One region of the Geodermatophilus sp. SYSU D00698 genome, then DNA from elsewhere that is predicted to be linked to it. Evidence: predicted binding sites of a transcription regulator. Region 1 holds the regulator's gene; the other holds the start of a gene.
The links. The regulator LexA, encoded in region 1, represses DNA repair genes until DNA is damaged. The targets are predictions, from matches to a motif close to TCGAACANNTGTTCGA.
Positions count from the first base shown of each region.

Region 2: the regulator LexA is predicted to act here: its motif matches at 1,671-1,686, upstream of dinB (DNA polymerase IV).

Region 1 is NZ_JBJGZD010000005.1:28,705-33,111, reverse strand. Features, by position in the region: gene ACI8AB_RS06175 (hypothetical protein) at 309-896, opposite strand; gene ACI8AB_RS06170 (LysM peptidoglycan-binding domain-containing protein) at 1,014-1,649, opposite strand; gene lexA (transcriptional repressor LexA) at 1,887-2,666, shown strand; gene ACI8AB_RS06160 (hypothetical protein) at 2,695-3,765, opposite strand; gene ACI8AB_RS06155 (phosphatase PAP2 family protein) at 3,737-4,407, opposite strand, start outside.
Region 2 is NZ_JBJGZD010000011.1:110,442-114,848, forward strand. Features, by position in the region: gene ACI8AB_RS12290 (cupin domain-containing protein) at 1-864, opposite strand, end outside; gene ACI8AB_RS12295 (BatC protein) at 1,152-1,505, opposite strand; gene dinB (DNA polymerase IV) at 1,736-2,908, shown strand; gene ACI8AB_RS12305 (DUF3040 domain-containing protein) at 3,045-3,473, shown strand; gene ACI8AB_RS12310 (cupin domain-containing protein) at 3,532-3,984, shown strand; gene ACI8AB_RS12315 (transglutaminase family protein) at 4,015-4,407, opposite strand, start outside.

The DNA.
Region 1 (4,407 bases):
ATCGGTGCAACTACTAGATGTAGGGGGACAGTAGGCCGCGCTCCACTACATCTGCAAGACGAGAACCCGCGTGTCTCTTCCACCGAGATCCGGCCGTGACCCCGTGGTGACCAGGCGCGAGCAGGGACCCCTCCCGTCACACGACACGCCGGGGTACCGCGCGTGTCGGCGCGCGGGAGGGGTCGTGCGGGTGTACCCGGCCGCAGCCGGCAGGACGCGGGCGGGCACCCGGAGGGCGCGCAGGCGCCTCCCGGGGACGCCGGTGGAGGTGTGCGGAGGGGCCGCCGGGGACACGCCCCGGCGACGGGTCAGGCGGTGGGGCGGACGGCGGGACGACCGCCGCGGGGGTGGGGCACCAGGTCACCGAGCCGGATCGGGCGGGTCAGCATGTCCGGCTCGTCGGCGACCGCACCGCCGGCCGGGGCCGGGCAGGTGACGACCGGCATCTCGGCGGTCGCCGCGCGGTGCCGGCCCGAACCGCCGGGCGCGCGGTGCCGGCCCACGGCGGACGGGGCGACGGCGGGCTGCTCGGCGGTGACGTCGCCACCGTGCCGGCGGACGCCCCGGCGCGCGGGGCGCGCCCCCGGGACGACGGCGCGCGGGCCGACGGCCGGCATCACGACCGTCCCCGCCGCGTCGGCGGCACCGTCCGCGCGGCCGGACGCCAGCGTCAGGTGCCGCTCGGGCAGCCGGACGGCGACCAGGTCCACCCAGGCCTCCTGCTCCCCCACGGCCACTCCGGCGTCGCGCAGCCGGACCCGGGCCTCGCAGCCGCCGGTCGCGTCGTGCCGCCAGCCGAGCATGGCGCCCGGCACCCAGGCGCCGTCCACGAGGACCTCGACGTCCTGCGGGGAGCGGAAGGTCACCGCTGCGCTGCTGTTCACGGCTGCTGACACGCTCCTGACCGTAAGTGTCCTGATGACTCCGGACCGTCAACGACCGGGCCCGGAGGGTTGACGAAGTCACCGGCGCGCTCTCGTCACTTCTCGTGACGACGACGCCGGGCGGAGCGCCTACGGCAGGCGCAGCACCTGCCCGGGGACGACGACCGCCCCCTCCAGGTCGTTGAGCGCCTGGATCGCGTCGACCACCGCGCGCACGTCCTGGCCGGCGCCGGCGACCTCCGCGGCGATCGACCACACCGTGTCACCGCTCTCGACCACGACACTGCTCTCGCCGGCCAGGCGCAGGCCGTCGTCGGGAGCGAGGAATCCGCGGCCGAGGGCGGCGCCGCCGACGCCGGCGGCGAGGACCAGCACGGTGACCAGGCGGCGCCCGCGGCGGGTCAGCCGCACCGGCGCCGGGGCCGGTGCGCACCGCGCGCGGACGGCGGCCCGGGCGGGCTCCGAGCGCACCGGCCGCCCGCTCGGGCGGGCCGGGTCGCGGCGGGTGCGCGGCCCCTCGGCGGCCGGGCCGGCGGTGCGCGCGGGAGCCGCGGCGGGACGGTCGGGCACCGGCCGCAGGTGCCCGGTGACGCGGGGACCGGAGCCCGGCAGGGCGGCGCGCTGCGCCGGCCGGCCGGCGCCACCCGGGGAGGCGGACCGGCGTGCGCCGGCGGACGCGGTCGCGACCTCCCCGCGGAGCGGCGGCCGCCACGGGACCCGGACCGCCGCGTCGAACTCGAGCACTGCCTGCCGCACGCTGCCCATGACCGCTCCTCCTGATCGGGTCGAACGCTTCGAACGCGTGTTCGATCGAACGTCTGTCCGGATGTCTACCGCACGGGTCCGACGAGTGCGAGAGCGGCGCGGCGTGTCCTTCGAACACACGTTTGAACCTGCGGCGCCGGCGCGCTACGGTCCGTGCGGGCGTACCGCCCGCCGACCGGCCCCCGGGCCGGGAGGGCGACGGACGGGCCGCGGGGACGCGGCCGGCGAGGAGGAGACGTGGCGGGCACGAGCGGGACCGGCCAGGGCACCCGGGGCGGCGGCACGGCGACCCGCCGTCCGGCCGCGGAGCGCGGCGCCGGCACGGACGGCACGGGCGCCGTGCGCACCTTCCCCGACCGCGGGGAGGCCGGTGACGGCCTGACCCAGCGCCAGCGCCGGGTCCTCGAGGTCATCCGCGACTCGATCGAGCGGCGGGGCTACCCGCCCTCGGTCCGCGAGATCGGCGAGGCGGTCGGCCTGTCGTCGGCGTCGTCGGTCGCCCACCAGCTGTCGGTGCTGCAGAAGAAGGGCTGGCTGCGGCGCGACCCCAACCGGCCCCGCGCGCTCGACGTGCGGCTGCCCGGCGAGACCGCGGGCGAGGCCGCCCCGGCGGCACCCGCCGCGGCCGCCGACGGCTCGGCCGCCCCGACCTACGTGCCGCTGGTCGGGCGGATCGCGGCCGGTGGCCCGGTGCTCGCCGAGCAGGCCGTCGAGGACGTCTTCCCGCTGCCCCGCGAGCTCGTCGGCGAGGGCACGCTGTTCATGCTGCGCGTCGCCGGCGACTCGATGGTCGACGCGGCCATCTGCGACGGCGACTGGGTGGTCGTCCGCCAGCAGCCCACCGCCGAGAACGGCGAGATCGTCGCCGCGATGCTCGACGGCGAGGCCACCGTGAAGACCTACAAGCGCCGCGACGGGCACGTCTGGCTGCTGCCGCACAACCCGGCCTACGAGCCGATCCCCGGCGACGAGGCCACCATCCTCGGCCGCGTCGTCACGGTCCTGCGGCGGGTCTGAGCCGCAGGTCCCCCGCCGGCGCCGGAGCTCAGGCGCCGGCGGGCGGACCACCGGACCGGCGGCGGCGCAGTCGCCCGCCGATCCACACCAGCGCGGTCGCGACGACGGCGGCGGCCACGCCCGCGGTCACCGGCGAGAGGCCCGCGGGGTCCCCCCCGAGCAGCGCCGACGGCGAGGTGTCGGCGGCGTCGGACCCTGCCGGCGCGGGCGGCGCGGACCCCGCCGGGACCGGTACCGCGGTGACGTCCCCGGGCACGCCCTCGCCCGCCAGCAGCAGCGCGCGGCCGTCCGCGGTGAACGACACCGCCTCCCCCTGCGGCGCCTCGGGCAGCGCGATCCGCACCGGCTCGCCGGCCAGCGCCCCCGGGACGTCGGCACCGGTCAGCGGCCAGACGTAGGCGTCGGTGTACGTGCGCAGCGCGATGCGGCTGCCGTCGCGGGCGACCGCCCCGCCGGTGACCAGCAGCTGACCGGCCCGGCCCACGGGACCGCCCGGCGTGCCGGTGAGCGTGAACGCGACCGTGCCGACGTCGGCCAGCGCGACCGTGCCGCCGTCGACCAGCGGAGCGGCGGGCCGGTAGACGTGGCTGGCCCCGAGCACCTCCTTGGTCACCACGTACGGGGTGCCGTCGGGGGCCAGCAGCAGCGCCTCGGCGTCGTGCGGGCCGTCGGGATAGGTCAGCCGGTACAGCGCCGTCCCGCCGTCGGGGCGCAGCGCGACGAGCGCGACCGTCGTCCGGACCGTGGTGTTGTCGCCGGTGTCGGCCAGCCACACGGTGCCGTCGGGACCGACGCCGAGGTCCTCGGGGTCGTAGGGGTCCACCGGCGCGGTGGTCACGTCGACCACCTGGCACGCGTCGTCGAGCACGTACACGGCCACCTGGTCCCCGCCGTCGACCACGGCGAGCATCCGGTCGCCGACGTCGACGAGGCCGGAGAGCTCAGCCAGCCGCAGGTCGGTCACCTGGCAGCGGACCGACGGGGCGGCCGGCTCCTCGGCGCCGGCCGGGGCCGCCGGGAGGGCGAGCAGGCCCGCGGTCAGCAGGACGGCCGGTGCCCGCCGGGCGGCGCTACGCGGACGGGCGGCCGGCTCGGGCACTCGCCCAGCGTGACAGCACCAGCGCGTCCAGTGCGTGGACCACGCCCAGCAGCAGCAGCCCGACGGCCGCGCCCACCACGGCGTCGGTGACCCAGTGGAAGTCCAGCGAGACCATCGCGATCCCGGTGGCCACCGGCCCGACGACGGCCAGCCACCACAGCGTGCGCTGCACCCGCGGCCCGAGCCCGTACTCGACCGCCTGCCAGCGCGCCACGCCCCACATGAGCACCGCGTTGGCCACGTGCCCGGAGGGGTAGCTGGCGCCGTCGCGGTGGAAGAAGGAGCCGGGATAGGCGGGCGCGGTGCGGCCGGTGCCGAACTTGAACGCGTAGACGACGACGGTGAGCAGCGCCAGCGCCGTGACCACCCGCACCAGCGGCAGCAGCGTCCGTTCCCGCAGGCACAGCCAGCCGACCAGGGCGGCGAGCACGATGAGGATCGTCCCGCGGCCGCCGATCTGGGTGACCGCCCAGACCGGCCAGTAGGCCGGGGAGTTCCGCAGGTCCCAGGCGCTGACCACCTCGGAGACCTCGAGGTCCAGCCGCTCGAGCACCCCGCGGCTGAGCAGGTCGACGGTCACCCCGACGGTGACCGCGAACGCGACGACCAGCAGCCACCACGGCGGGCGCCCGGCACGCACCA
Region 2 (4,407 bases), on a different contig from region 1:
CGCGGCGCGGGTCGAGGCGGGGAACTCCAGCCGGCGGCGGCCGGCCAGCAGCGCCACCCGCTCGCCCTCGGCGGTGGCCGGGGCCTCCCGCAGCGCGCAGCGCAGCCGGCGGCGCAGCCGCAGCACGGTGTCCGGGGTGAGTGCGGCCGCCGCGGTGGCCTGGGCCAGCGGCGCCACCGGCTCGGGGCGCACCTGCGACCAGGTCCGCGAGCGCAGCCGCTCGGCGACCTCGCCGGGGTCCACCCGGCCCAGCCACTCCTGCAGCGCGGTCACGACCGTGGCGACGTCGTCGCGGACCGACGCCGGGTCGGACAGGTCCAGGCCCAGCGGCAGGGCGCGGCGCAGCTCCCGGTCCTCGGCGGCCAGCACCCGCACCAGGTCCAGCGCGGACTCGGCCGCGGCCCAGCGGGTCACCGAGTGCACGCCGATGGTCAGGTGTGCGCTGGTCCGCCCGAGCGCGACCGCCGAGTGCAGGTAGCCGCGCGGCAGGTAGAGGGTGTCGCCCGGGCGCAGCACGGCGTCGACCACCGGCTCGCGCCCGGCGGCCGCGGCGACGGCGGCCCGGCGGTCGGTCCACGGCTGGGTGCGCAGCGGCTCCTCGAGCACCGGCTCGTGGACGGTCCAGTGCTTCTCGCCGGCCACCTGCAGCACGAAGACGTCGTGGACGTCGTAGTGCGGGCTGAACCCGCGCGAGGACGGCGGCGTGACGTACGCGTTGACCTGCGTGGGGTGCCCCAGGTCGGCGGCGAGCTGGTCGGCGAACTCGATCAGCGGCGGCCACAGCCGGTGCAGGCCCTGCAGGACCACGGTGCTGCCGTCGGCGAACAGCCGCAGGACGGCGTCGGAGGAGACCTGGTCGGCCACCTCGGCGCCGGCGCCCCCGGAGGTGGTGAACCGCTGGGTGTCGACGACGGCGCCGTCCTTGGCGATGCGCAGGAACGGCGTGCGCAGGCCGCGCCGCGACAGCAGCTCGTCGACGTCGGTCAGCGTCAGCAGGTCGGTGAACGACTCCCCGGTGTCCTCGGCGCGGGCGAGCAGCGGGCGGCGGGACCAGTACTGCTCGGCGAAGACCGCGGGGTCGAGGTGCGTGCACCGGCGCAGGGCCGGGCGGGCGTCAGCCCCGCCCGGCCCCGCGGCGGTCGGGTCCTGGCTCAGGCCGAACCGTCCGCGCCACCGTCGGCACCGCCGTCGGCACCGCCATCGGCACCGCCATCGGCGCCACCGTCCGCGCCGCCGTCGGCGCCACCGTCCGCACCGCCGTCCGCACCGCCGTCCGCGCCGCCGTCGGCACCGCCGTCGGCGCCACCGTCCGCACCGCCGTCCGCGCCGCCGTCGGCACCGCCGTCGGCACCGCCGCCGGCCGCGCCACCGTCGGCCGGGCCGTGGCCCGCGCCGCTGTCGGCACCGCCGTCGGCGCCGCCGTCGTGCTGGCCGGGCGTGCCCTCGCCGGCTCCGCTGTCGGCCGGACCCTCCGTGCTGGTCATGTCGTCGTCGTCGAGCGCCATCGGGCTCCTCCGGGATCCGGGTCGGGACCGTCCGCCGGACGGCGGTCGGTGGTGTCCCACCTACCTCGCCCGTGGGCCGGTCACACATGCGCCGACCAGCGTCTTCCCGAGGCGCCCGGACACGCCGGGGACGGCGCGCCGCCTCTCGGGGAGGGCCGCTAGTCTCCGAACACGTGTTCGAACGGGGAGGTCGCGTGGGGTCGTCGGGGGGGCGTGCCGAGGGGTGCGCGGTGCTGCACGTCGACATGGACGCGTTCTTCGCCAGCGTGGAGGTCCGCCGTCACCCCGAGCTCGCCGGCACGCCGGTCATCGTCGGCGGCGCGGGCAACCGCGGGGTGGTCACCTCGGCCACCTACGAGGCCCGCGCGTACGGCGTGCACGCCGCCATGCCGACGGCGCGGGCGCTGCGCCTGTGCCCGACGGCGACCGTGCTGCCGGGGGACACGGCGCTGTACGCCGAGGTGTCCCGCGCGGTCATGGCGCTGTTCCGGTCGGTGACCCCGCTGGTGGAGCCGCTGAGCCTGGACGAGGCCTTCCTCGACGTCGGCGGGGCCGGGCGCCGGCTGGGCGACGCCGCCGAGATCGGGGAGTACCTGCGCGCCCGCGTCTTCGACGAGCAGGGCATCACCTGCTCCGTCGGCGTGGCCGGCACCAAGTTCGTGGCCAAGCTCGCCTCCACCCACGCCAAGCCCGACGGGCTGCTCGTCGTCCGCCCGGCCGAGGTCATCGACTTCCTGCACCCGCTGCCGGTCGGCGCCCTGTGGGGTGTGGGCGCGAAGACCGAGCAGGTGCTGCTGCGGCTGGGGCTGCGCACCGTCGGCGACCTCGCGCACGTCCCGGCGCGCACCCTGCAGCGGGCGCTGGGCCCCGCCGCCGGCGGCCACCTGCACGAGCTCGCCTGGGGCCGCGACCCCCGCCGGGTGGTGCCCGACGAGCCGGAGCGGTCGACCGGGCACGAGGAGACCTTCCCCACCGACGTCGACGACCCCGCGGTCGTCCACCGGGAGCTGCTGCGGCTGTCCGAGCGGACGGCGGCCCGGCTGCGCGCGGGCGGCTGGCTGACCCGCACGGTGAGCATCAAGGTCCGCTTCGCCGACTTCACCACCCTCACCCGCAGCCGCACCCTCGGCGTCCCCACCGACGTCGGACAGGACGTGTACGAGACCGCGCGCGCCCTGTTCGACGCCCTCGGGCTGGACCGGGCGCGGATCCGGCTGGTCGGCGTGCGGGCCGAGCGGCTGGTCCCGGCCGGCCAGGCGCCCCGCCAGCTGGAGCTCGGCGCCCGCGAGCACGGCCGCCGCGACGCCGAGCTGGCCGCCGACCGGGCCGCCCGCCGGTTCGGCGCCGGCGCGGTGCGGCCGGCCACCCTGCTGCACCGCGACCGCGACCGCCGGGTGCGCTGAGACGGGCCCGGGGACCGCCCGGGGACCCCCCGGAGGGGTGGTCACGACGGCGGTACGGCGGGTCGCCGCGCACTCGCCTTTCGCACCCCGCCGACGGCTCGTATCCTCGGTGTCACCACCGGGTACGGACCCGGCGGTGTCTGGCTCCGCCCACCTGGAGGTCTCGGTGCCGCTCTCCGAGCACGAGCAGCGACTGCTGGAGCAGATCGAGCGCGCCCTCGTCGACGACGATCCCAAGTTCGCCTCCTCCGTCCGCACCGGCGACCGCAGGCTCAGGGCGCGGCGGAAGCTGCAGCTCGGTGCGCTGCTGGTCGTGGTGGGCCTGGCCGTCCTCGTCGGTGGTGCCGTCGTCCCGTCCGTGCCGCTGGGCGTCCTCGGGTTCCTCGTCATGTTCGGCGGCGCCGCGCTCGGCGTCCTCAACTACCGCTCGGCCACCGGCGCCGTCGAGACCGGCCCGGCCGGTGCCCGCGGCGCGCAGGGCGGCCGCGGCCGGGGCGGCAGGCCCCGCAAGCAGCCGCTGAAGAACCGGCTCGAGGAGCGCTTCCGCCGCCGCTACGACCAGTAGCCCGCGAGACCCCGCGACGGCCGCCGTCCCACCCGGGACGGCGGCCGTCGCCGTTCCCGTGGCCGCGGGAGCCGACCCGTCCCGGGGGGACGAGGACGATGGGGCCTGCCCCACGAGCCGATCGGGAGGGGGAGTCCGGACGACGCAGACACAGCCCCTGGAGCACCTGTCCTTCGACCGCCCCGACGAGGTCCGGCAGGGTGAGAACTGGCGGCTGGAGCTGCTGCACCTGGCCGGCGGCGCCGAGGTCGGCCGCATCACCGTCCAGCCCGGCTGGCGGTGGTCCGAGCACGTCCGGCCGGTGGCCGGCGCGGACCTGTGCCAGGCCCCGCACCAGCAGTACCAGGTCTCCGGCCGCATCCACGTCGTGATGGCCGACGGCACCGAGATCGAGTCCGGTCCCGGTGAGGTCACGTCGCTGCCGCCGGGGCACGACGCCTGGGTGGTGGGGGACGAGCCGGTCGTGGCCATCGACCGGCACGGCGCCTCGGTCCGGGCGGCCCGGCCGTAGCCCCGCCGGCCCGGGACCGGCGGGGCGGGCTCAGGCGGCGGGGTTCCGGCGGGGGAGCCTCGCGGTGACCGCGGCCGCGAGCGCGTCGCCCAGCGACGCGGGCCACAGCAGCGCCCGCAGCCGGGCCCGCGGCGCCGCCGCCGCGGTCAGCCCCCGCCGCGCCCGGGTCAGCGCGGCGCCCAGGGACGGGTCGGCGGGCGCGCCGGGGCGGCCGTAGCTGGCCGCCTCCTCCGCCCGGGCCAGCCGCCCGACCGCGTCGGCCGCGTCGGGGACGCCGGCCCGGTGCGCGCCCCCCGCGACCGCGACGCCGTCGAGGGTGCGGGTCAGCGCCGCCGCCTGCTGCCGCGGGGTCTGCGCGGGGTCCCAGGGCAGGCCCAGGTCCCGCGCGGTCGCGGCGAGCTCGTCCCACAGCGCGGCGGGGCT